4 regions of the Mesorhizobium sp. Ca11 genome follow, and region 1 is predicted to be linked to each of the others. Evidence: predicted binding sites of a transcription regulator. Region 1 holds the regulator's gene; each other region holds the start of a gene.

Region 1 (5,566 bases):
GCCGACTTGATCCAGGAGGGCATTCTCACCGAAAGCAAGGCCAGCGAGCCGACGGCGTTGAAACGCGGCCGGCCGCAGATCGGCCTGGCGCTGAACCCTGAAGCCGCCGCGGTGCTGACCGTGGTGTTGTCGCTGAACTTCCTGTCGGTCGCCGTGATCGACTATGCCGGCCAAGTTGTTGCCGAGGAGCAGCAGCGCCTGGACACGCTTGTTATGCCCCGCGACGAGCTGATCGGCGAATGTGTGGCGATCGTGCGGCGCCGGCTGCAGGATCCCGACCTCGACATTGGCAGCGTCGCCCGCATCGCCATGGGCATTCAGGGCATCACCGATTCGCATGCGCGCTCCATGCTGTGGTCGCCGATAACGCCGCTGACCGACATTCCTTTCGCCGACATTCTCGAGAAGGAGTTCGGCATCTCCGCCACCATGGAGAACGACTGCAACATGATGGCGGTGGCGCTGCAATGGCGCGACCCGGAGCGCTATCGCGACGACTTCATCGCCATCCTGTTGTCGCACGGCATCGGCATGGGTCTCGTGCTCAAGGGTGCGCTGTTCACCGGGACGCATTCCTCCGGCGGCGAGTTCGGCCACATGATCCACCGCCCGGGCGGGGCGCTTTGCCGCTGCGGCCGCCGCGGCTGCGTCGAGGCCTATGCCGGCAACTATGCGATCTGGCGCAGCGCCATGAAAATGAGCGAGGACGCCGAGCCAGTCGACGTCGGCGACGCCGACATGCGGGCCCTTGCCGCGAAGGCGCGCGAGAGGGACGGCCCCGAACGGGAGGCTTACCGCCGGGCCGGCGAAGCGCTTGGTTTCGGTCTCGGCAGCCTGTTCGCCCTCATCGACCCGGCGCCTGTCGCCATGGTCGGCGTCAGCGCGGCCGCCTTCGACCTAATCGAGCCGGCGCTAAGGGAAGCGATCGCCCAGACGGCCGGCGGCCAGCACTCCGAATCGATCTCCTTCGACACCGAGCCGAACGAGTTGCCGCTGATCCGCGAAGGCTGCGCCATGCGCGCGCTGACCTTCGTCGACCAGGAGATTTTCGCGCCGGGAGGCCAGGCAAGAGTGGGGACGGGAAAGAACGTGGCCTGAGGCAGCCTTGAAGAGGTCCGGGACAGCAGCAGACGCTTGAATTAGCGAAGGGAAGGCCCCGCAGCTTCGTCATTCCAGGGCGGAGCAGGAGCGAAGCTCCGTCGCGGAGACCCTGGAATCCATGCCGCTACCTCACGCGTCGAGCGCAGCGGCACAGAATTCTGGACTGTCGCAACGCATCGACATCACGGAATGGATCCTCGGATCTGCGCTGCGTCGCTGCGCTCCTTGCTCCGCCCGTGGATGACGAAGCACAAGCGTCTCGGCTAACCGCCAATGCACGCGATCCGATGCTGGAGACACAGAACCCGTCAGCGTCTCGGCCCCCTATCCCTAATCTTCCCTGATCGCGTAACCCGCCCCGCGGATGGTGCGGATGACGTCCGGCATGCGGCCATTGTTGACCGCCTTGCGCAGGCGGCCGACATGGACGTCGACGGTGCGTTCGTCGATATAGATCGTCTCGCCCCAGACATTGTCGAGCAGCTGGCTGCGCGAGAACACCCGGCCGGGATGACGCATCATGAATTCCAGCAGCCGGAACTCGGTCGGGCCGAGCCTGATCTCGCTCTTCTTGCGGTAGACGCGGTGCGACTCGCGGTCGAGCACGATGTCGCCGACCTTGAGCACGCTGGACAGCACCTCCGGCTTGGCGCGGCGCAGCAGCGCCTTGACGCGCGCCATGAACTCCGGCGTCGAGAACGGCTTGACCAGATAGTCGTCGGCGCCGGTCGAGAGGCCGCGCACGCGGTCGCTTTCTTCGCCCCGCGCGGTCAGCATGATGATCGGCAGCCGCTCGGTCTCGGGCCGCATCCTGAGGCGCCGGCAGAGCTCGATGCCGGAAACCGCGGGTACCATCCAGTCGAGCACGAGCAGGTCGGGGACGTTTTCCTGAAGGCGGATTTCGGCCTCGTCGCCGCGGGTCACCACTTCGACCTGGTAACCCTCGGATTCGAGATTGTAGCGGAGCAGCACACCAAGCGGCTCCTCGTCCTCCACCACCATGATGCGTGGCGCGATCATTGGCAGATACCCTTCGTCAGGCCGCCGGCGCCGACATTGTCGTCTCGTCCTGCTTGGGACGATTCGCGGGCAATTGCGTGCCGGTCAGCACATAATAGGCGTTCTCGGCGATGTTGGTCACATGGTCGCCGATGCGCTCGAGATTCTTGGCGCAGAACAGAAGATGCGTGCAGGCGGTTATGTTGCGCGGGTCTTCCATCATGTAGGTCAGGAGTTCCCGGAAGACGGATGTGTATTTGACGTCGATGCGCTCGTCGTCGTTGCGAAGCTTGGCCAGCGCCGTGGCGTCGCCCACCGTATATTCCTGGATCACGGCCTGGACCTGGATCAGCACCAGCTGCGCCATGGAATCGATCGAATGCGTGAGGTCGCGCGGCGCGGCGCTGACGCCGACCGAGCCGACGCGCTTGGCGATGTTCTTGGCGAGGTCGCCGATGCGTTCGAGGTCGCCTGCCATGCGGATCGAGCCGACCACGTTGCGCAGGTCGTCGGCCATCGGCTGGCGCTTGGCGATCAGCGTGATGGCGCGGTCGTCGAGCTCGCGCTGGCGCGCGTCCATGATAGCATCGTCGGAAACGACGCGCTGCGCCATGGCATTGTCGGTCTCGAGCAGGGCCTTGGTCGAAGCGCCGACCATGGAGGCGGCGAGATCGCCCATGTCGTTGATGAGCCGGCTGATCTGCCTCAGATCCTCGTCGAAGGAAGCGACGGTATGTTCGGCCATGATGATGTCCTCGTATGAGCTCAGCCGAAGCGGCCGGTGATGTAGTCCTGCGTGCGCTTTTCGCGGGGCGAGGTGAAGATCTTCTCGGTCCGGTCGAACTCCACCAGCTCGCCCAGATACATGAACGCCGTCTGCCGCGACACGCGCGCCGCCTGCTGCATGTTGTGGGTGACGATGACGATCGTGTAGTCGGCCTGCAGCTCGTCGATCAGTTCCTCGATCTTGGCGGTCGACAGCGGATCGAGCGCCGAGGCCGGCTCGTCGAGCAGGATGACCTCGGGCTTCACAGCAACGGTACGGGCGATGCACAGGCGCTGCTGCTGGCCGCCCGAGAGGCTGAGGCCGCTGGCGTTGAGCTTGTCCTTGACCTCGTTCCAGAGTGCTGCGCGCTTCAGCGCCTGCTCGACGCGGCTGTCCATCTCAGCCTTGCTGATCTTCTCATAGAGCCTGACGCCGAAAGCGATGTTCTCGTAGATCGACATCGGGAACGGCGTCGGCTTCTGAAACACCATGCCGATCTTGGTGCGCAGCAGGTTGAGGTCCTGCGAGCGGTCGAGGATGTTCTTGCCGTCGAGCAGCACCTGGCCCTCGGCGCTCTGCTTCGGATAGAGCTCGTAGATGCGGTTGAGCACGCGCAGCAGCGTCGACTTCCCGCAGCCCGACGGGCCGATGAAGGCGGTCACGCTGCGCTCGGGCAGGGACAGGTTGATGTCCTTCAGCGCCTTCGACTGGCCATAGTAGAAATTGAGGTTCTTGACCTCGATCTTGGCCTTCTCGACGGTCGTGTCGGCTGCGTTCAGGTCGGTGGACAACATCGGTTTCATCTGTCCTCTCTGCGTCCGGTTAGGCTGCGGGCGATGATGCTCAGCCCGAGAACCGTCAGGGTGATTATGAGTGCGCCCGTCCAGGCCAGTTGCTGCCATTCCTCGTAGGGGCTGAGAGCGAACTGGAAGATGGTTACCGGCAGGCTGGCCATCGGCGCATTGAGATTGCTCGACCAGAACTGGTTGTTGAGCGCGGTGAAGAGAAGCGGCGCCGTCTCGCCGGAGATGCGGGCGATCGCCAAAAGGATGCCGGTGACGATGCCGGAGAGCGCCGCGCGATAGGCAACCGAGCGGATCACTACCCAGCGCGGTGCTCCGATGGCGGTGCCTGCTTCGCGCAGCGCGTTGGGCACAAGGTTCAGCATGTCCTCGGTGGTGCGCACCACGACGGGGATCACCAGGATCGACAGCGCGACCGCGCCGGCAATCGCCGAGAAGTGCCCCATCGGCCGCACCATCAGCTCGTAGACGAACAGGCCGATGATGATGGAAGGCGCCGACAAGAGGATGTCGTTGATGAAGCGCACCACCGTCGTAAGCTTCGAGAAGCGTCCGTATTCGGCCATGTAGGTGCCGGCCAGCACGCCGATCGGCGTGCCGACGACGATACCGATGATCGTCATGACGATGCTGCCGTAGATGGCATTGAGCAGGCCGCCGGCATCGCCGGGCGGCGGCGTCATTTCCGTGAACACGGAGAGCGACACCCCGGAAAGCCCCTTGTAGAGCAGGGCGCCGAGAATCAGCGCCAGCCAGGCCAGCCCGATGCCCGCCGCGACGACGCACAGCGTCATCATCACGGCATTCTTGCGCTTGCGGCTTTGGTGAAGCGATGCGGCAGTCGACATCGGTCAGGCTCCCGTGCGGCTATCGATGCGCAACAGCATGTAGCGTGCGAGCGCGAGGATGATGAAGGTGATGATGAACAGGATCAGGCCGAGCGATACCAGCGAGGATGTATAGAGGTTGCCGTCGGCTTCGGTGAATTCGTTGGCGATGGTCGCCGAGATCGTCGTGCCCGGCGCAAACAGCGAGGCGCTGATGCGGTGCGCGTTGCCGATGACGAAGGTGACGGCCATCGTCTCGCCGAGCGCGCGGCCCAGGCCGAGCATGACGCCGCCCATGATGCCGATGCGGGTATAGGGGATGGTCACGCGCCGGGTCACTTCCCAGGTCGTGCAGCCGATGCCGTAGGCCGATTCCTTCAGCACCGCCGGCACCGTGTCGAACACGTCCTTGGTGATCGAGGTGATGAAAGGCAGCACCATGATGGCGAGGATCAGCGACGAGGTCAGCAAGCCGATGCCGTAGGGCGGACCGGCAAACAGGCTGGAGAGCCCCGGTATGCCGTGGAAAAGACTGATGATGAAGGGCTGCACAGTCGTCTGCAGGAACGGCGCGAAGACGAACAGGCCCCAGATGCCGTAGATGATCGAGGGAATGCCGGCGAGCAGCTCGACGGCGATGCCAATCGGACGCCTGAGCGGGCGCGGACAAAGCTCGGTCAGGAAGATGGCGATACCGATGCCGATCGGCACGGCGATGAGAATGGCGATGGCCGAAGTGACGATGGTGCCGTAGATGGGCGCGAGCGCGCCGAAGTTCTCGGTGACCGGGTTCCAGGATTCGGTGGTCAGGAAGGAGAAGCCGAACTTCGACAGGGCCTCCCACGATCCGGCGACCAGCGAGATCGCGACCCCCCCGAGCAGAACGAGCACGAGTATGGCGGAAAGGCGCGTCGCCGTCCGGAAAACCATGTCGGTGACGGCGAAGCGGCGCACCGTCGCTTCTCTGGTCCGCAGGGCGGACGATGTCGCGGCTTCGGAAACGGCTGTCATTTAGTCCCTCGCATTTCGAAAGAGACAGGAGGGCGCTAGAGGCGCCCTCCTCATTCGGC
Region 2 (5,566 bases), on a different contig from region 1:
GACACCATCCTGCTGCAGGCTGCCGAACGTGCGGGTGTCGAGATCCTCCAGCCTTGCAAGGCAGTCGCTATCCGCCGGCGCGATGACTTGCAATTTCTGACTGTGGAATCTGACCAGCAACAGAAGCTGCTCAGCACACCCGTCATCATTGCCGCGCACGGATCCTGGGAAACTGGGAAACTTCCGAGCCAGCTTGAAAGAACCAGCCAACCCTCCGACCTTTTCGGCTTCAAGGCGCATTTTACCGGCGCCGCGCTGGCGCCCGATCTGATGCCGCTGCTGGTATTCCCAGGCGGATATGGCGGGATGGTAACTGCGGACAATGGCCGGGTTTCAATCTCCTGCTGTATCCGCCGCGATGTTCTATCCGGGCTGCGCCGGCGCTTTGGGAATATTGCGGCGGCGGATGCGGTGTCGCGTCACGTCCTGGCCTCGTGCCGAGGCGTGCGAACTGCGCTGGCAGGTGCCGAATTGGATGGCCCATGGCTGGCTGCGGGACCGATTCATCCGGGCATCCGGGCCGGCTACGATCAGGGCATCTTCCGTGTCGGCAACATCGCGGGCGAGTCGCATCCTGTCATCGCCGAAGGGATTTCGATGGCGCTGCAATCGGGCTGGCTGCTTGCGCGAGAACTGATCGCATCGGGCAAACGTCGCGAGGACCGCGACGCCGCCGGGCATCGCTACGAACGCGAATGGCGTCGGCAATTCTCGACCCGTCTGCGTGCCGCGGCCTTGATTGCCAAAATAGCGCTTGGGCCAGGTGGCGCGCCGGCCATGCGCGCCGTGATCAAGAATTTTCCGGCCGCTTTGACGCTTGGCGCTCGGCTGAGTGGAAAGGTCCAGCCCGTTCCAGGCTTTTGACGTCTAGCGCGTTCACCGTTTCACGGAAACGGCGAAACGCCCTATCTCCTTGTTTTTTACGCAATTTCGGAGGGAAAACCGCTCACACTTTTCCTGGAATTGCTCTAAATCGCAGCGACGAAATCTTTCCAAGGCCCGGCATCGGAGCATCGTTTCCCGCCACGGACCGGGATAGCCGCGATCGGCTGTGACCGCCGGTCAGCTCAGCTTGTATGCGCGACCAGCCTGTTCACCGTCTCGGGGAAGAAATCGGGCGCCGAGAGCCGCTTGCCGAACATCATGTCGTATTGGATGAGCCGGAAATCGTTGATCTTCGGATCGATCTGCTTCTGCCTCGCCCAATCCGGCGTTGCTTCGCCCACGGGCGACAGGAGCAGGTTGCGGTCGACCACCCGGTAGTGTTCGCGCAGCGCGCCGAGGAAGCCGGTGTAATAGGGGTGGCTGATGCCTGCCGTGGTCAGGATATGATAGGGCAGGAAGGCCGGGCTCACCGAGCCGATGTTCTCGACCGGACCGGAGCGGTTCGACCAGATAACCAAAGGCGTATCGTGGTGTTCGAGCGCGGCGACCGCCGGCTCCTTGCGCGGCGCGACATTGTCCTTGAGGAAGCCGGTCTCGACATAGACGGGTCCGAGCGGCGGCAGATGGTCGCCGAAGAAGGCGATGATGGTCGGCCGCTGGCGGGCCTTCGCCCAGTCGATCAGGCGCTGCAGGCCGCGGTCGGCGTCGGCCGACCCCTCGGCATAGGAAAGCAGCGATTCCCGCGCCCAGGAACTGATCGGCGCGTCGATCGAATGCGTCGGGTTGTAGTAGCGGTAGGGCTCGTAAGGACCGTGGTTCTGCAGGCTGACGGCGAACAGGAACACCGGATCGTCGCTGGTGTCGGCCTCGCGGATGATCTCGTCGGTCATCGCCGCGTCGGAAGCCAGCGGCCCGCGCTTTTCCATCGGCGGCAGCGTCTCTTCGGAGCGGAAGTCGTTGAAGCCGAAATCGGCATAGACGGCGCCGCGGTTCCAGAACCAGTTGGTGCCGGGATGGATGGCGCGCGCCCGGTAACCCTGGCTCTTCAGGAAGGTCGCCAGCGACGGGGTCGGGGTGCGCACATATTGCTGATAGGGGATCGAGCCGGCCGGCAGGAAGGCGTTGGAAAAGCCGGTCAGCGCCTCGAACTCAATATTGGCGGTCATGCCGCCGAACTCGGGCGAGAACATCGAGCCGGAGCGCAACGCCCTGACCGTCGGGATCGGGTCGGGCTTGATGGTGACGCCGGGCAGGTGCGTCGGATCCCAGAAGGATTCGCTCATCACCACCACGATATCCGGCTTCTCGTCCGGCATGGAAGCGGCGGCGTCGGGGCGCTGGATCGCGGCCATCGTCTTCTCGGAATAGCCGGGCGGCGCCGCGACATGCGCCATCGGCACGTTCATCGCGAAGGCCAGCGCAAAGCCGTTGGAGGCGTAGTTCTCCTTCTGGTCCCACATGATCGGGATGATCTGCAGCCGGTCGCGCGTCCACGAGAAGGTGGCGTAGTCCATGATCGAGACGAAGAAGGCGAGCAGCGGCACGGCAAGCGCCAGCCGCGCCATGCGGCCCTTGCGGCTGAGGATGGGTACTCGCCGGCGCCAGGTCCGCCAGCCGTAGACGAGCAGCGTCAGACCGCCTACGATGCCGACCGCCAGCATGACGGCCGTCCACGGGCGCTCGCGCACCAGGAGCGGCATCAGCGCCATGATCTGGCGGGCGAACAGGAAATCCGTGGGATAGAGCGGGTCGCCGAGGTAACGCGATTTCTGGTGGCCGACAAAGGCCAGCGCCAGCGTCAGCGGCGCCACGATCATCAGGCTCTGGTGGCTTCGGCCGAGTATGGCGTCCAGCCCGAGCAGCACCAGGGCGAAGACGATGATGGTGGTCCAGCCGGGCTTGAAGGGCTGCATGAAGAAATCGACTGTGCCGAAGAAATCGCCGCGTACGATCAGCTCGATCGCGAAGACGAGCAGGGCTGAGGCAAGAAGCGTCGACAGGCCGTAGCGTACGGTCGGCCAGGCTCGTCCCGGCAGATAGCCGGTGGACGGATCGTCTTCCAAAAATTGCGGCGCGGGTTTGGCCGCGCCTTTTCTGATCCTTGCCACTTTGCTTCCCCGGCCCTTGTCACGCGTCTTCCACTCGCGTCACGCCACTGTCATCGAAATGTCACGCAAAGCTAGCGCCTGTGGCGGAAATAAGAAGAGCCAGCAAACTAAACGTGAGCGGTTTTCATCAGGTGTGATCAAGTAAAAGGCCTTTTGGAACAGGCAGTCAGCAGGATTTCCGACCGAAATGCAGGCCGAAGAGACGCCTGCGGGCTTGACTTGGCTGTCCGCCTTGCGCCAGAGGCAGACAAAACCAGCCTCTGGAGAGACCTCAAAATGGCCGTCGCATTCACCTTTCCGGGACAGGGCAGCCAGGCCGTCGGCATGGGCAAGGACCTCGCCGATGCATTCCCCGAAGCGCGTCGCATCTTCGAGGAAGTGGACGCAGCGCTCGGCGAAAAACTGTCGAAACTCATCTGGGAAGGGCCGGAAGAGACGCTGACGCTGACCGCCAATGCCCAGCCGGCGCTGATGGCGGTGTCGCTGGCGGCGATGCGCGCGCTCGAAGCGCGCGGCTTCTCGCTGAAGGACAAGGTGGCTTATGTCGCCGGCCATTCGCTTGGTGAATATTCCGCGCTTGCTGCGGCCGGCTTCGTTTCGGTCGGCGACGCGGCGCGGCTGCTTCGGACCCGCGGCAACGCCATGCAGGCGGCGGTGCCGGCCGGCGAGGGCGCCATGGCCGCGATCATCGGGCTGGAACAGGCCGACGTCGAGGCCGCTTGCGCCGAGGCAGCTCGCGAGGTCGGCAACGGCTCCGTCTGCCAGGTCGCCAACGACAATGGCGGCGGCCAGCTGGTGATCTCCGGCGCCAGGCCGGCGGTCGAGCTGGCGGCGAAGCTGTGCACCGAAAAAGGCGCCAAGCGGGCGCTGATGCTGCAGGTTTCCGCCCCCTTTCATTCGGCGCTGATGACGCCTGCCGCCGACATAATGCGCGAGGCGCTGGCCGGTGTCGCGAAATCCGCGCCGGTGGTTCCGATCGTCTCGAACGTCACCGTAACCCCGACCAGCGACCCCGATGAGATCGTCCGCCGCCTGGTCGAGCAGGTGGTTGCCCGGGTGCGCTGGCGAGAGACGGTGGAATGGTTTGGCGCCAACGGCGTCGCGAGCCTCTATGAAGTCGGCGCAGGCAAGGTGCTGTCGGGCCTGGCGCGCCGCATCAACCGCGACATCGCCACCGGCGCCGTGGGCACGGCGGCGGAAGTCGAGGCCGCGCTGGCGGCTTTGGGGTGAGGCCCCGTTTTCGTCATTCTAGGGCGGAGCAAGGAGCGAAGCGACGCAGCGCAGACCCTAGAATCCATGCCGTGACTTGGAAGTGCCGCCGCGGTGCAGAATTCTGCTCCGTTGCATCCTTCGGCCAATGTCACGGCATGGATCCTCGGGTCTACGCGTCCGCTTCGCTCCCGCTCCGCCCGTGGATGACGACGGGAAGGAGGCCTTCGCCAATGTCCGACGCTTGTCTAGCGTGACTTGGACGATATGACGTATACGGAACGCGACTGCTTGCAGCCGTCTGGAAAAATGAGGTTGAAGATATGTTCGAACTGACCGGCCGGAAGGCGCTCGTCACCGGCGCATCGGGAGGCATCGGCGAGGCGATCGCCAGGGTGCTGCACAGCCAGGGCGCGATCGTCGGCCTGCACGGAACCCGTGTGGAGAAGCTGGAAGCCTTGGCGGGCGAATTGGGCGACCGCGTAAAACTGTTTCCGGCGGACCTGACGAACCGCGACGCGGTCAAGGCGCTCGGCCAGAAAGCGGAGGCCGATCTCGAAGGCGTCGACATCCTGGTCAACAATGCCGGCATCACTAAGGACGGCCTGTTCGTGCGCATGTCGGACGCCGACTGGGATTCGGTGATCGAGGTCAACCTTACTGCCGTGTTCCGGCTGACCCGCGAGCTGACGCATCCGATGATGCGCCGCCGCCATGGCCGCATCATCAACATCACCTCGGTGGTCGGCGTCACCGGCAATCCCGGCCAGACCAACTACTGCGCCTCCAAGGCAGGCATGATCGGCTTTTCCAAGTCGCTGGCGCAGGAGATCGCCACCCGCAACATCACCGTCAACTGCGTCGCCCCGGGCTTCATCGAATCGGCCATGACCGACAAGCTCAACGACAAGCAGAAAGAGACGATCATGGCCGCGATCCCGACCCGGCGCATGGGCACCAGCGTTGAAGTGGCGTCCGCCGTCGCTTATCTCGCCTCCAATGAGGCGGCCTATGTCACCGGCCAGACCATTCACGTCAACGGCGGCATGGCAATGATCTGAGGCAGGGCGGGCGCCTGTGAAAACAGCCATTTCGGCTTGGACGCCCGTCATTTTTCGTGTAATGCGGCCCGCAACCCGGCGGTTCGGGCAAAAACCGGTCCTGTGGCGTTGCGTTGCCCGCAAGACCATCTTTCAGCTTGATTAGCGGCATTCCGCCCGCTAACGAAGATAGACAACCTAAGACGAGGATTGCCCCAAATGAGTGACACCGCAGAGCGCGTCAAGAAGATCGTCATCGAGCATCTCGGCGTCGATGCCGACAAGGTGACGGAGCAGGCGAGCTTCATCGACGATCTGGGCGCG
Region 3 (5,566 bases), on a different contig from region 1:
CTGCGCTGGTCGGCGATACGGTCCAGCACGGTCGCGATCGTTGCCGCAGCGCCGAAGAAGAACGCCCCCGATATGCGATAGATGACAGTATCAGGATCGGTGGCGGCGGCGAGGTCATAGGCAACGCGCCCGCCATTTGCGTCGTCGGCGCGGTCCTCCGTCACCGGCGGGACATGCGCCTCCACCTCGACCGAACGCGCCATCCGCCCGATGAACAGCAGAGCGCCCAGCGCAAAGCCGATCACGATGCCGGTGGTGAGGTCGCGGAAGATGACAAGTCCGAAAGTGACCAGAAGCACCAGGGCGTCGCCCCAGGACGATCGGATCAGCGCCAGGAAGGCGGGCTTCTCCACCATGTTCCAGGCCACCGTGGCCAGCACCCCGGCGAGCGCCGCCAGCGGGATGTAGCTGGCAAGCGGCGCAGCCACCAGCATGAACAGCAGCAGGAAGGCGGAATGGAATATTCCCGACAACGGTCCATGCGCGCCCGCGCGGATGTTGGTCGCCGTGCGCGCGATCAGTCCAGTCACGCAGATCCCGCCGAACAGCGCCGAGCCGATATTGGCGATGCCCTGTGCCACCAGTTCGCAGTTGGAGCGGTGCCGTCGTCCGGTCATACCGTCCGCGACCACGGCGGAAAGCAGCGATTCGATTGCTCCGAGCAGAGCGAAGGAAATTGCGTCGGGCACCACGGAGACGAGCTTCTGCGCATCCAGCGCCGGAAGAGCCGGATCCGGTAACATCCGCGGAATGCCGCCGAATTGCGTTCCGATCGTCTCTACGGGAAGACCGAGAAGCGTCGTCGCCAGCGAGGCCGCAGTCACCGCGATCAGGAGGCCCGGCCACGAAGGGCGCCAGCGCTTCATGGCCACGATGATCCCTATCGTCAGCGCGGCGAGCGCAATGGCCGCCGGATTTGCCGTTCGGGCCGCCTTGCCGAGCGCGATAAGCCGCGGCAGCAGGTCGCCTGGCTCCTTGCCTGGCAGCGTCAGGCCGAACAGGTCGTGCAACTGGCTGGACAGGATGATGATGGCGATGCCCGCAGTGAAACCCACCGTCACCGGATAGGGAATGAACTTCACATAGGCGCCGAGCCTGAGATAGCCGGCCGCGAGCAGGAAGACGCCGGCCATGAGCATTGCCAGGATCAGTCCGTCGACACCGTGCCGGTCGACCGTCGAGGCCACGACCACGATGAAGGCGCCGGCGGGCCCGCCGATCTGGAAACGGCTGCCGCCAAGCGTGCCGACGATGAAACCGCCGATGATCGCCGTAAACAGTCCGCGCTCGGGCTCCACATGCGAGGCGATCGCGATCGCCATCGACAGCGGCAACGCCACGATGGCGACTGTCAGGCCGGCGATCACATCCGCCCTCAGCTGCTTGAGGTGGTAGCCCTCGCGCAGCACCGTCACCAGCTTTGGTGTGAACAGCTCGGCGAAGGTCGGCCGTGCTTGGTGGTGAATTGCCCGCCGCGCCTGATCCATGAACTGCTTCCGCTCCACAGGGCGGCGGGATCGTCGGCTGGACGTCGGCGGTCGCCGTCGCGATAAAACCGTTGCGACGCCGCATCGCTGCCCGAAAACCGGCAACGGTTCCCGAGACGGACACGGTTGCGGCTCAGCCCTGCGGGTTCTGCGCCACGGTGGCCTTGAGGCGCACGCCCCTGCCGCCGCGTTCGCTGGTCTGGTTCTCGCCGATCAATTCCACCCCGACCTCATCGAGGGCATGGATGACCTTCATCAGCGTGTCAACGACGCCTCGCACGACGCCCTCGCTCGCTTCCATACGCTGTATCGTCGGAAGCGAAACGCCGGCGCGCTCGGCAAGCGTTCGCTGGTCGATACCGGCCAACGCCCTTGCGGCGCGCATCTGCGCAGCAGTGATCATCGGCCAGAACCTTTGTCTGAGTCTGCGATATCAATGGATAATACAAGCATAGTGATGTTTCAAGCGTCATTTATGTAGATGGGACATCGGTTATTCGCTATCCTTGACGACTTTGCGTCGCTGCAGCAGCCGCGCCGCAAGCCAGCACAGCATGGCCCAGGCAAAACCTGCGCACCAGCCTGCAAGCACGTCGGAGGGCCAATGCACTCCGAGATAGACGCGGCTGGCGCCGACCAGCACGGTGGTGAGCACAGCAAAGCCGAGCACGAAGACCTTGGTCGTCCGGTCCGGCAGGAAGCGGGCCGCCAGCGAGCCTAGCGTCAGATAGGTCACGGCCGACAGCATGGCATGCCCGCTGGGGAATGAGAGCGAGGTCTCGGTGACGAGATGCGAGACGAGATCGGGCCGCGGCCGGTCGACCTCGAGCTTGAGCAGGCTGGAGAGCGCTTGCCCGCCGGCGACGGCCGCGAACATGAACAGGGCTGTCGAGGGCCTGCGGATCAGGAGCAGATAGGCGATCGTCGCCGTCGTGATCAGCGCCAGCACGGCCGTGCTGCCCAGCGCGGTGATGTCGCGCACCGCGCCCTCCAGCCAAAGCGGGCCGATCGGGCTATCCGGCTGCCCGGCGCGGCGGAAGGCGAGCAGGATCTCCGTATCGAAGGTATGCGGCGTCGTGGCGCGCGCCACCTCCATGAGTTCCACCAGGCCCCACAGCCCGCCGGCGATCACCAGCCCAGCCAGCAGCACCGGGAATTCCAACCTGTTGAGGAGCGCGTTGGCGGTCGATTTCATTCGAGCCCTCAGGTCCAGCTACAGCCGCTGCATATAGGGCCCGAGCGTGATCAGCGCGACCGCGGCGATCGCCAGCACCATGCCGATCGCCTGCAAGGCATTGAGCCGTTCGCCGAAGAAGGCGAGCGCCACGACATTGACCGCGACGAGCTGGATCACCGCCGATAGGCTGAACGATACCGACATGCCGAACTCGCGCACCAGTCTCAGCATGATCAGATTGCCGGCCGAGTAGAGCGCCAGCGTCAAAAGGAGCTTGGCCAAGCTCGGCGCCATCCCCCATTGCTTGGCCGCCGTCGCCGCCAGCAGGAATATCACGGTCGAAATGCCGAGCTGCGCCAGTCCCCAGAAACTCACCTTGCCGTCCCTTTTTTGAAGCGCCGTCGCCACGCCGGCCAGCCCTTGTTTCCGAAGCGGGCGATGCCGTCAAGCTGACCGCAGCGAAGCGCAGGCGCTCAAGGGACTGAAGCCGGGTGTCGCAAAAGCCGCCGCGAGCCGGCAAACAACTATTGCGGTTCTATCACGGCAGTGTCACGAAAATGTGATGGGCGCGCTTTAGGGGTCGAAAGGTCAAAATCCCCAGCCACTCAGAAGCCAGAGGACAAACTCATGACCGTGACCCCTGAGACCCGTTTCCGGACCAGCCAGCTCGAGGAAAATGACGGCCCGCCGGTCAACCCGACCGACAACAGCACCATGGGCGAGATCATCGCCGCGCGTTTCTCGCGCCGCGGCTTTCTCATGGGTTCGCTGGCCGTGTCGGCCATCGCCGCCACCGTCAGCCCGCTGGCGCTGATTGCGGCCGACGAGGCGCGCGCCGCTGAGGCTTCGGCCTTCAAGTTCGACGAGCTCGAAGCCGGCATCGACGACAAGCACCATGTCGCGCCCGGCTATGACGCCGACGTGCTGTTGCGCTGGGGCGATCCGCTGTTTGCCGATTCCCCCGACTTCGATCCGCTGAAGCAGTCGGCCGAAGCCCAGGCAAGACAGTTCGGCTACAACAACGACTATGTCGGCTATATTCCGATCGACGGCTCGGCCGAGCACGGCCTTTTGGTCGTCAACCACGAATACACCAACCCGCATCTGATGTTCCCCGGCATCGTCTCGGTCGTCGAGAAGGACGGCAAGAAGAAGGCCGAGGTGGCGCCGCTCTCGAAGGAGCAGGTCGATGTCGAGATGGCCGCGCATGGCGGCACCATCGTCGAGATCCGCAAGCAAGGCGGCAAATGGCAAGTGGTGCGCGACGGCAAGCTCAACCGCCGCATCATGTCGACCACCGAGATGGCGCTGTCCGGCCCGGTCGCCGGCCATGACCGCGTCAGGACCAATGCGGACCCGTCCGGCACCAAGGTCTTCGGCACGCTCAACAATTGCGCCGGCGGCGTCACGCCCTGGGGCACCTATGTGATGGCCGAGGAGAACATCCACGGCTATTTCTCGGGCGAATTGCCGGAGGGTCACAAGGAAGCCGCTAATTACAAGCGCCTCGGCATTCCGGAAGGCGCTTATGAGTGGGGCGCGCATTACGACCGCTTCAACCTTGCCAAGGAGCCGAACGAGCCCAATCGCTTCGGCTGGATCGTCGAGGTCGACGTCAACGATCCGAACTCGGTGCCTAGAAAGCGCACCGCCATGGGCCGCTTCAAGCATGAGGGTGCCGAGTCGATCGTCGCCAAGGACGGCCGCGTCGTTTTCTATCTCGGCGACGACGAGCGCTTCGACTATATCTACAAATTCGTCACCGCCGGCACGTTCAACCCCAATGACCGCGCCGCCAACATGAACCTGCTCGACGACGGCACGCTGCATGTCGCCAAATTCGCCGAGGACGGCTCGGTCGAATGGATGCCGATCGTTTTCGGTCAAGGCCCGCTGACGGCGGAGAACGGTTTTGCTTCCCAGGCCGACGTTCTCATCGAGACGCGCCGCGCCGCCGACCTGCTCGGCGCCACCAAGATGGACCGGCCGGAGGACATCCAGCCCAATGCCGGCAACGGCAAGGTCTATGTCATGCTGACCAACAATTCCAAGCGCAAGGCCGAGCAGGTCGACGCCGCCAATCCGCGCGCCGAGAACGCTTTCGGCCACATCATCGAGATCGTCGAGGACGGCGGCGATTTCGCCGCCACCAAGGGCAAATGGGAAGTGCTGTTGAAATGCGGCGATCCGTCCGTTGCCGATGTCGGCGCCACTTTCTCGACCGCGACCACCGCCCATGGCTGGTTCGGCATGCCGGACAATTGCGCCGTCGATTCCGCCGGGCGCCTGTGGGTCGCCACCGACGGCCAGGGCCCGAAGGCCACCGGCCGCACCGACGGCCTCTGGGCCGTCGATACCGAGGGTGCCGCGCGGGCAACGTCGAAACTGTTCTTCCGCGTGCCGATCGGCGCCGAAATGTGCGGTCCGCTGTTCGCGCCCGACGACCAGACGGCTTTCGTCGCCGTCCAGCACCCGGGCGACGGTGGCGAGGACTGGGAAGGGTTCGGCCGCCCGTCCTATTACGAGGACCCGTCGACCCGCTGGCCGGACTTCAAGCCGGACATGCCGGTGCGGCCGTCCGTCGTTGCGATTACGAAGCAGGGCGGCGGCAAGATCGCGGTGTGACCTCTTGTAGCTGAGACGTCGAGAGGGAGGATTTCGATCAAATCCTCCCTTTCGTCACTCCGCGCGTTGGACCATGGCCATGTTCATCTTGCTTCTCAAGCGGAAGCCGATGGACTCGTAAAGCCTGATCGCCGCAGCGTTGCTGTCATAGGCGTGCAGGTATGGAACCTCGCCGCGTGCCGCGATCCGGCCGGCGACGAACACCGACAGCAGGCGGGCAAGGCCGCCGCCGCGGAAATCCGGATGTGTGCACACGCCGCTGAGCTCGCTGTAGCCG
Region 4 (5,566 bases), on a different contig from region 1:
AAAGCCCGCCGGCGCGCGCAGCGTCGACGAGATCACCGGCAGCCGGCGGCTGCGGCGCATGCGCAAGGCCGACTGGTCGCGACGGCTGGTGCAGGAGAACCAGCTTTCGGTGAACGACCTGATCTGGCCGATCTTCGTCATCGACGGCAAGAACACGCGCGAGCCGATCGCCGCGATGCCGGACGTCTATCGCCTGTCCCTCGACCTCGCGGTGAAGGAAGCCGAGCGCGCGGCCAAGCTGGGCATCCCGGCCATCGCCACCTTCCCCAATGTCGAGCTTGCGCTGCGCGACCAGACCGGATCGCACATCCTCGACCCCGACAATGTCATCAACCGCGCCACGCGCGCCATCAAGGACGCGGTGCCGGAGATCGGCATCATCACCGATGCCGCGCTCGACCCGTTCACCAGCCACGGCCATGACGGCATCCTGCGCGACGGCATCATCGTCAATGACGAGACGGTGGAGCAGGTCGCCGCGGCTGCCGTCATTCAGGCCGCCTCGGGCGCCGATATCATCGCTCCGTCCGACATGATGGACGGCCGCATCGGCGCCATCCGAGACGCGCTCGACGCCAACGGCTTCCAGGACGTGGCGATCATGTCCTATGCGACGAAGTTCGCCTCGGCCTTCTACGGACCCTATCGCGAGGCGGTCGGCACGGCCGGCCTGCTCAAGGGCGACAAGAAGACCTACTATATCGACCACGCCAATTCCGACGAGGCCGTGCGCGAGGCCGAGCAGGACCTCGCCGAGGGCGCCGACATGCTGATGGTCAAGCCCGGCCTGCCCTATCTCGACATCATCCGCCGGCTGAAGGACGAGCTGCGGATGCCGACCTTCGCCTATCAGGTGTCGGGCGAATATTCGATGATCAAGGCAGCGGCCGCCAATGGCTGGATCGACGGCGAAAAGGCGATGCTGGAATCGCTGCTTGCGCTGAAGCGGGCGGGCTGTGACGGCGTGCTCACCTATTTCGCGCCGGTGGTGGCGGAGATGCTGAGGGGCTAGCCTCGAACGCCCGCTCCGTTTTCGTGCGGGTAAGCCGCATGATTGGCCGTTCCCTCGTTGGAGACGGCACGCGGACGAAACCCATGCGCTCGAAGGTCGAGACATAGCCGCTGCTTGACGCACTGGGCGACAGCTCCGCGTCTATCGGATAGGCCTCCACGGCTGGCGCGCCGCTCTTGAACGCAAGCGCCACCGCGCCTTCGATCAATGCGGTGGCGATCCCTCGCCTGCGATAGCCGATGCGAATATAGAGACAAGACAGCGACCATACCGGCACATCGTCGCCAGCCCTCAGCCGCCAGACCCTGCCCAGATGCGGCAAGGCACTGCGCGGCGTTATCTGACACCAGCCGACGGCCTTTTCCCTTTCGAATGCAAGCAAACCTGGGGGCGGTCCTCTTTCCACCACCGTCTTGAACGCCGACCGGTTGCGATCAGCCGGTTGCTTGCGGTAGCCGGCGCCGATGCGCCAGTACATGCACCAGCATCCCGCCGCCGCGCCCTTTTCGCCGAACAGGTCCTCGAGCGCGGGCCACAACTGCGGTGTGAGCACCCGTATGGCAAACTTCTGATCCTGGGGTCGAGCGGTCATCGCGCAGGCATAACGTTACCCTGACCGGAGAAACGCTGTCACAGATCGCCTCGAGGAACAACCGGGTCGGCAGGATGGCCCATCTGAAAGTCGTCAGCCCGCTGGAATAAACTGCTTGCAATACGCAATCAGTTAAGCTATCCCAAAGACTGATTTCGAATTACAACTGGTTTAGGAGGCAGCCATGTCCAAGTTGCGTGTCAACGCTTTCACCTTGTCGCTCGACGGTTACGGCGCCGGTCCCGACCAAAGCCTCGACACGCCGCTGGGCGTCGGTGGCGAAAAGCTGCACAAATGGATGATCAAGACCCGCTCTTTCCACCAGATGATCGGCAAAGATAGCGGGACCACGGATACCGACAACGATTTTGCGGTCCGCAGCTTCGAGAATGTCGGCGCGTGGATCCTCGGTCGCAACATGTTCGCGCCGAGCCGCGGCGAATGGCCGGACGACAAATGGAAAGGCTGGTGGGGCGACAACCCGCCCTATCATGTACCGACTTTCGTGCTGACGCACTACAAACGCGCACCGATCGAGATGGAAGGTGGTACGACTTTTTACTTCGTTACTGACGGCATCCATTCGGCGCTCGAACAGGCGAAGGCAGCGGCCGGCGGCAAGGATGTGCGGGTCGGCGGCGGCGTTTCGACCGTACGGCAGTATCTCGAGGAGAGGCTGATCGACGAGATGCATCTGGCCATCTCGCCTATCCTGCTCGGCTCGGGCGAGCATCTGTTCGCCGGGCTCGACATGCTGAAGCTGGGGTATCAGTGCACGGAACAGGTTGCCACGGCGGATGCCACGCATGTGATGATCGGGCGGGCGTAGGCCAGGCTTCTCCTTCTCTCTTGTGGGAGAAGGTGGCCTCGCGAAGCGAGGTCGGATGAGGGGTGCTCCAGCTTGGCGACGAGCTGGAAATCGTCACCGCCTCATTTCTTCCAACACCCCTCATCCGTCTCGGCGCTGCGCGCCGATCCACCTTCTCCCACAAGGGGAGAAGGAGGGCGCCTCAATACTTCTCCGGCACGTAGAGTTCGCGCGGCAGGACCTGGCGCTCATATTCTGGATTGAAGACGCGCTCCGGCAGCGTGATTTCCTCGTGTGGAACCTCCTCATAGGGCATCTGCTGCAACAGATGGTCGATGCAGTTCAGCCGTGCCCGCTTCTTGTCGTTGCCCTCGACGATGAACCAGGGCGCTTCCGGAATGTTGGTGCGGGCGAAGGTCTCTTCCTTGGCCTTGGTGTATTGCTCCCAGCGCACACGCGACTGCAGGTCCATGGGCGAGAGCTTCCACTGCTTCATCGGATCGTGGATGCGCATCAGGAAGCGCATCTGCTGCTCCTCGTCGGTGATCGAGAACCAGTATTTCACCAGGGTGATTCCGGAACGGACCAGCATGCGCTCGAATTCGGGCACGTCGCGGAAGAACTCCTCGACTTGGTCCCCATTGGCAAAGCCCATCACCCGCTCGACGCCGGAGCGGTTGTACCAGGAGCGGTCGAACAGCACGATCTCGCCGCCCGCGGGCAGATGCGGCACGTAGCGCTGGAAATACCATTGCGACTTCTCGCGCTCGGTCGGCGCCGGCAATGCCACGACACGGGCGATGCGCGGATTGAGCCGCTGCGTGATGCGCTTGATGACGCCACCCTTGCCGGCGGAATCGCGGCCTTCGAAGACCACCACCAGCTTCTTCTTGTGGTAGGCGACCCAGGACTGCAGCTTGATCAGCTCCGACTGCAGCCTGAGCAGCTCGCGAAAATAGGTCATGCGCTCGATGGAGGGCGGATGCGACTTCTTGTAGATCTTGGCGATCTCGAGCGAGAGCGCCGGCTCGGACAGCTCCAGCTCATAGTCCTCGTCGAGCGTATCCTCGAGCTCGGCCTCCAGCCAGTCCTTGGCTCCGGAATTCGGTTTCAGTTCATTCATCGCGCTGCTCCGTCTGCCTGTCAGCCATCACCGCTTCGGAAGCCCCGGCCGGACACTCCGTAAGCCGACTGAGATACAGAGGCGCAATGACGGTTTTATTGCAATCGCCCGGCAGCTGCATCGACATGGAAGATATGTGATCGACCCCGTATCGATAGCGGGGCGACAAGCGGCGGGAATTGTCCTACAAATCCCTCGCTCTTTCCGGCGCTCGCCACGGCGCTTCTTCAAAACAAATTGCGAGGACCGACATGGAATACCGCACGCTCGGCCGATCCGGCTTGAAAGTCTCGACATTGACGCTTGGCACCATGACCTTCGGCGGCACCGGTCCGTTCGCCGCCGTCGGCAATTCGGATCTTTCGGAAGCCCAACGCATCATCGACACCTGCATCGATGCCGGCATCAACCTCATCGACACCGCAAACGTCTATTCCAATGGGCTGTCGGAAGAGATCATCGGCGAGGCGCTTGGCGGCAAGCGCAAGAACGATGTGCTGATCGCCTCGAAGGCGCGCATGCGTATCGGCACCGGCCCCAATGACGAAGGCCTGTCGCGCCATCACCTGATCCGCGAGTGCGAAAAGAGCCTGAAGCGGCTCAGGACCGACGTCATCGACGTCTATTTCGTCCACCAATGGGATGGGCTCACCCCGGTCGAGGAAACGATCGCGGCGCTCGACACCTTGGTCAATCAGGGCAAGATCCGCTATATCGGCTGCTCCAACTGGTCGGGCTGGCAGGTAATGAAGGCTCTTGCCGTCAGCGACAGCCGCCATCAGGCCCGTTTCATCACTCAGCAGATCCACTACACGCTGGAAGCGCGGGAGGCCGAATACGAATTGCTGCCGATCTCGGTCGACCAGGGCCTCGGCGTGCTCGTCTGGAGCCCGCTGGCCGGCGGACTGCTCTCCGGCAAATACCATCGCGACAGCCCGACCGCGCGCCAGATCGGCGGCTGGACGGAACCGCCGATCCGCGATGAGGATCGCCTGTGGCGCATTGTCGACGTGCTCAACTTCATCGGCAAGGCACGCGGCGTTTCGGGCGCGCAGGTGGCGCTTGCCTGGCTGCTCGGCCGACCGGCAGTAAGCTCGCTGGTGATCGGCGCGCGCAACGAGGCGCAGCTCAAGGACAACCTCGCCGCGGCAAGCCTGTCGCTCACCGAGGACGAACGGCAGCGTCTCGACATCGTCAGCCGGCCGCCGGTGCTTTATCCCTATTGGCACCAGCAGTTCACGGCCAGGGATCGTTTCGGGCCGGCCGACGAGGTGCTCGACCGCTCTCACGCTTAAAACGCTCAGCCGGCGATAAAGCGCCAGACTTCCGCGTCGGGCTTAATCTGCCCGCTCAGCACGAAATATTTGTAGAGGACGAGCAGCGAGATCGCCTGCTCGTCCTGCTCATTGCCGAATCTGCGGCAATAGGCATTGGCGGCGGCGGTTATCCGTCCCGCCTCGTCGGGATGTTTTTCGAAATAGGCCACCTTGTCGAGCAGGTCGGAGAAATCCGGCTGCAGGGGCACATAGTGGACGTTGGGCTCGACCTGGGCTTCGGCGAACCAGGTTTCGTAGGTCGGTTCCGGCATGAGGCAGAGTGAATTGGAGCTCATGATCCATTTCAGGTTCGTCGCGACATCATTGCCTTCGAGCGAGACGATGTAGCGATACTGTCGCTGCTGCTCGATGTTCAGGAACGGCTTGCGGTATCCGTCCGGCGCATCGGCCCTGTGGGAACCCGCATCGCAAATCGGCAGGTCGGCGGCTTTTTCGACGAAGCGGGTGCGAATCGGATTGTTGAGATGACCGCGCCAGACCACCATCGGACGCTTGGCGGCGAAAGACAGGTTGTCGGGCGGCATGTAGAAGTGACGGAACTTGTTCAGCTTCATCAGCACGCCGTTCGCATTGTCGTCGCCGATGGGCCGGTCCTTGACGATCCTCGGGAACTCCGGAACCCCGACAACGTCGCCGAATTCGAAATCGATCAGCAGGCCGGGATCGAAATAGCGCGCGAATTCCTTGAGGTCGT

Evidence for each region. The regulator PhoB, encoded in region 1, activates phosphate uptake and scavenging genes when phosphate is short. The targets are predictions, from matches to a motif close to TGTCATNNANCTGTCAT.
Region 2: LB538_RS16045 (LTA synthase family protein) is a predicted target of PhoB. The motif match lies at 3,042-3,058, and genes of this name have one in related genera.
Region 3: LB538_RS26585 (PhoX family protein) is a predicted target of PhoB. The motif match lies at 3,212-3,228, and genes of this name have one in related genera.
Region 4: ppk2 (polyphosphate kinase 2) is a predicted target of PhoB. The motif match lies at 3,622-3,638, and genes of this name have one in related genera.

What each region holds. Positions count from the first base shown of each region.
Region 1 covers NZ_JAIUHU010000009.1:55,638-61,203, reverse strand. Annotated here, with positions in the region: gene LB538_RS17620 (ROK family protein) at 1-1,098, shown strand, start outside; gene phoB (phosphate regulon transcriptional regulator PhoB) at 1,432-2,121, opposite strand; gene phoU (phosphate signaling complex protein PhoU) at 2,138-2,845, opposite strand; gene pstB (phosphate ABC transporter ATP-binding protein PstB) at 2,866-3,669, opposite strand; gene pstA (phosphate ABC transporter permease PstA) at 3,666-4,517, opposite strand; gene pstC (phosphate ABC transporter permease subunit PstC) at 4,521-5,507, opposite strand.
Region 2 covers NZ_JAIUHU010000008.1:95,412-100,977, forward strand. Annotated here, with positions in the region: gene LB538_RS16040 (NAD(P)/FAD-dependent oxidoreductase) at 1-864, shown strand, start outside; gene LB538_RS16045 (LTA synthase family protein) at 1,068-2,993, opposite strand; gene fabD (ACP S-malonyltransferase) at 3,270-4,223, shown strand; gene fabG (3-oxoacyl-[acyl-carrier-protein] reductase) at 4,526-5,263, shown strand; gene LB538_RS16060 (acyl carrier protein) at 5,462-5,566, shown strand, end outside.
Region 3 covers NZ_JAIUHU010000020.1:83,889-89,454, reverse strand. Annotated here, with positions in the region: gene LB538_RS26605 (SulP family inorganic anion transporter) at 1-1,487, opposite strand, end outside; gene LB538_RS26600 (helix-turn-helix domain-containing protein) at 1,621-1,890, opposite strand; gene LB538_RS26595 (phosphatase PAP2 family protein) at 1,981-2,682, opposite strand; gene LB538_RS26590 (hypothetical protein) at 2,701-3,039, opposite strand; gene LB538_RS26585 (PhoX family protein) at 3,292-5,289, shown strand; gene LB538_RS26580 (GNAT family N-acetyltransferase) at 5,344-5,566, opposite strand, start outside.
Region 4 covers NZ_JAIUHU010000006.1:33,099-38,664, reverse strand. Annotated here, with positions in the region: gene hemB (porphobilinogen synthase) at 1-1,012, shown strand, start outside; gene LB538_RS12330 (GNAT family N-acetyltransferase) at 969-1,604, opposite strand; gene LB538_RS12325 (dihydrofolate reductase family protein) at 1,789-2,433, shown strand; gene ppk2 (polyphosphate kinase 2) at 2,615-3,535, opposite strand; gene LB538_RS12315 (aldo/keto reductase) at 3,787-4,830, shown strand; gene LB538_RS12310 (glycosyl transferase family 90) at 4,836-5,566, opposite strand, start outside.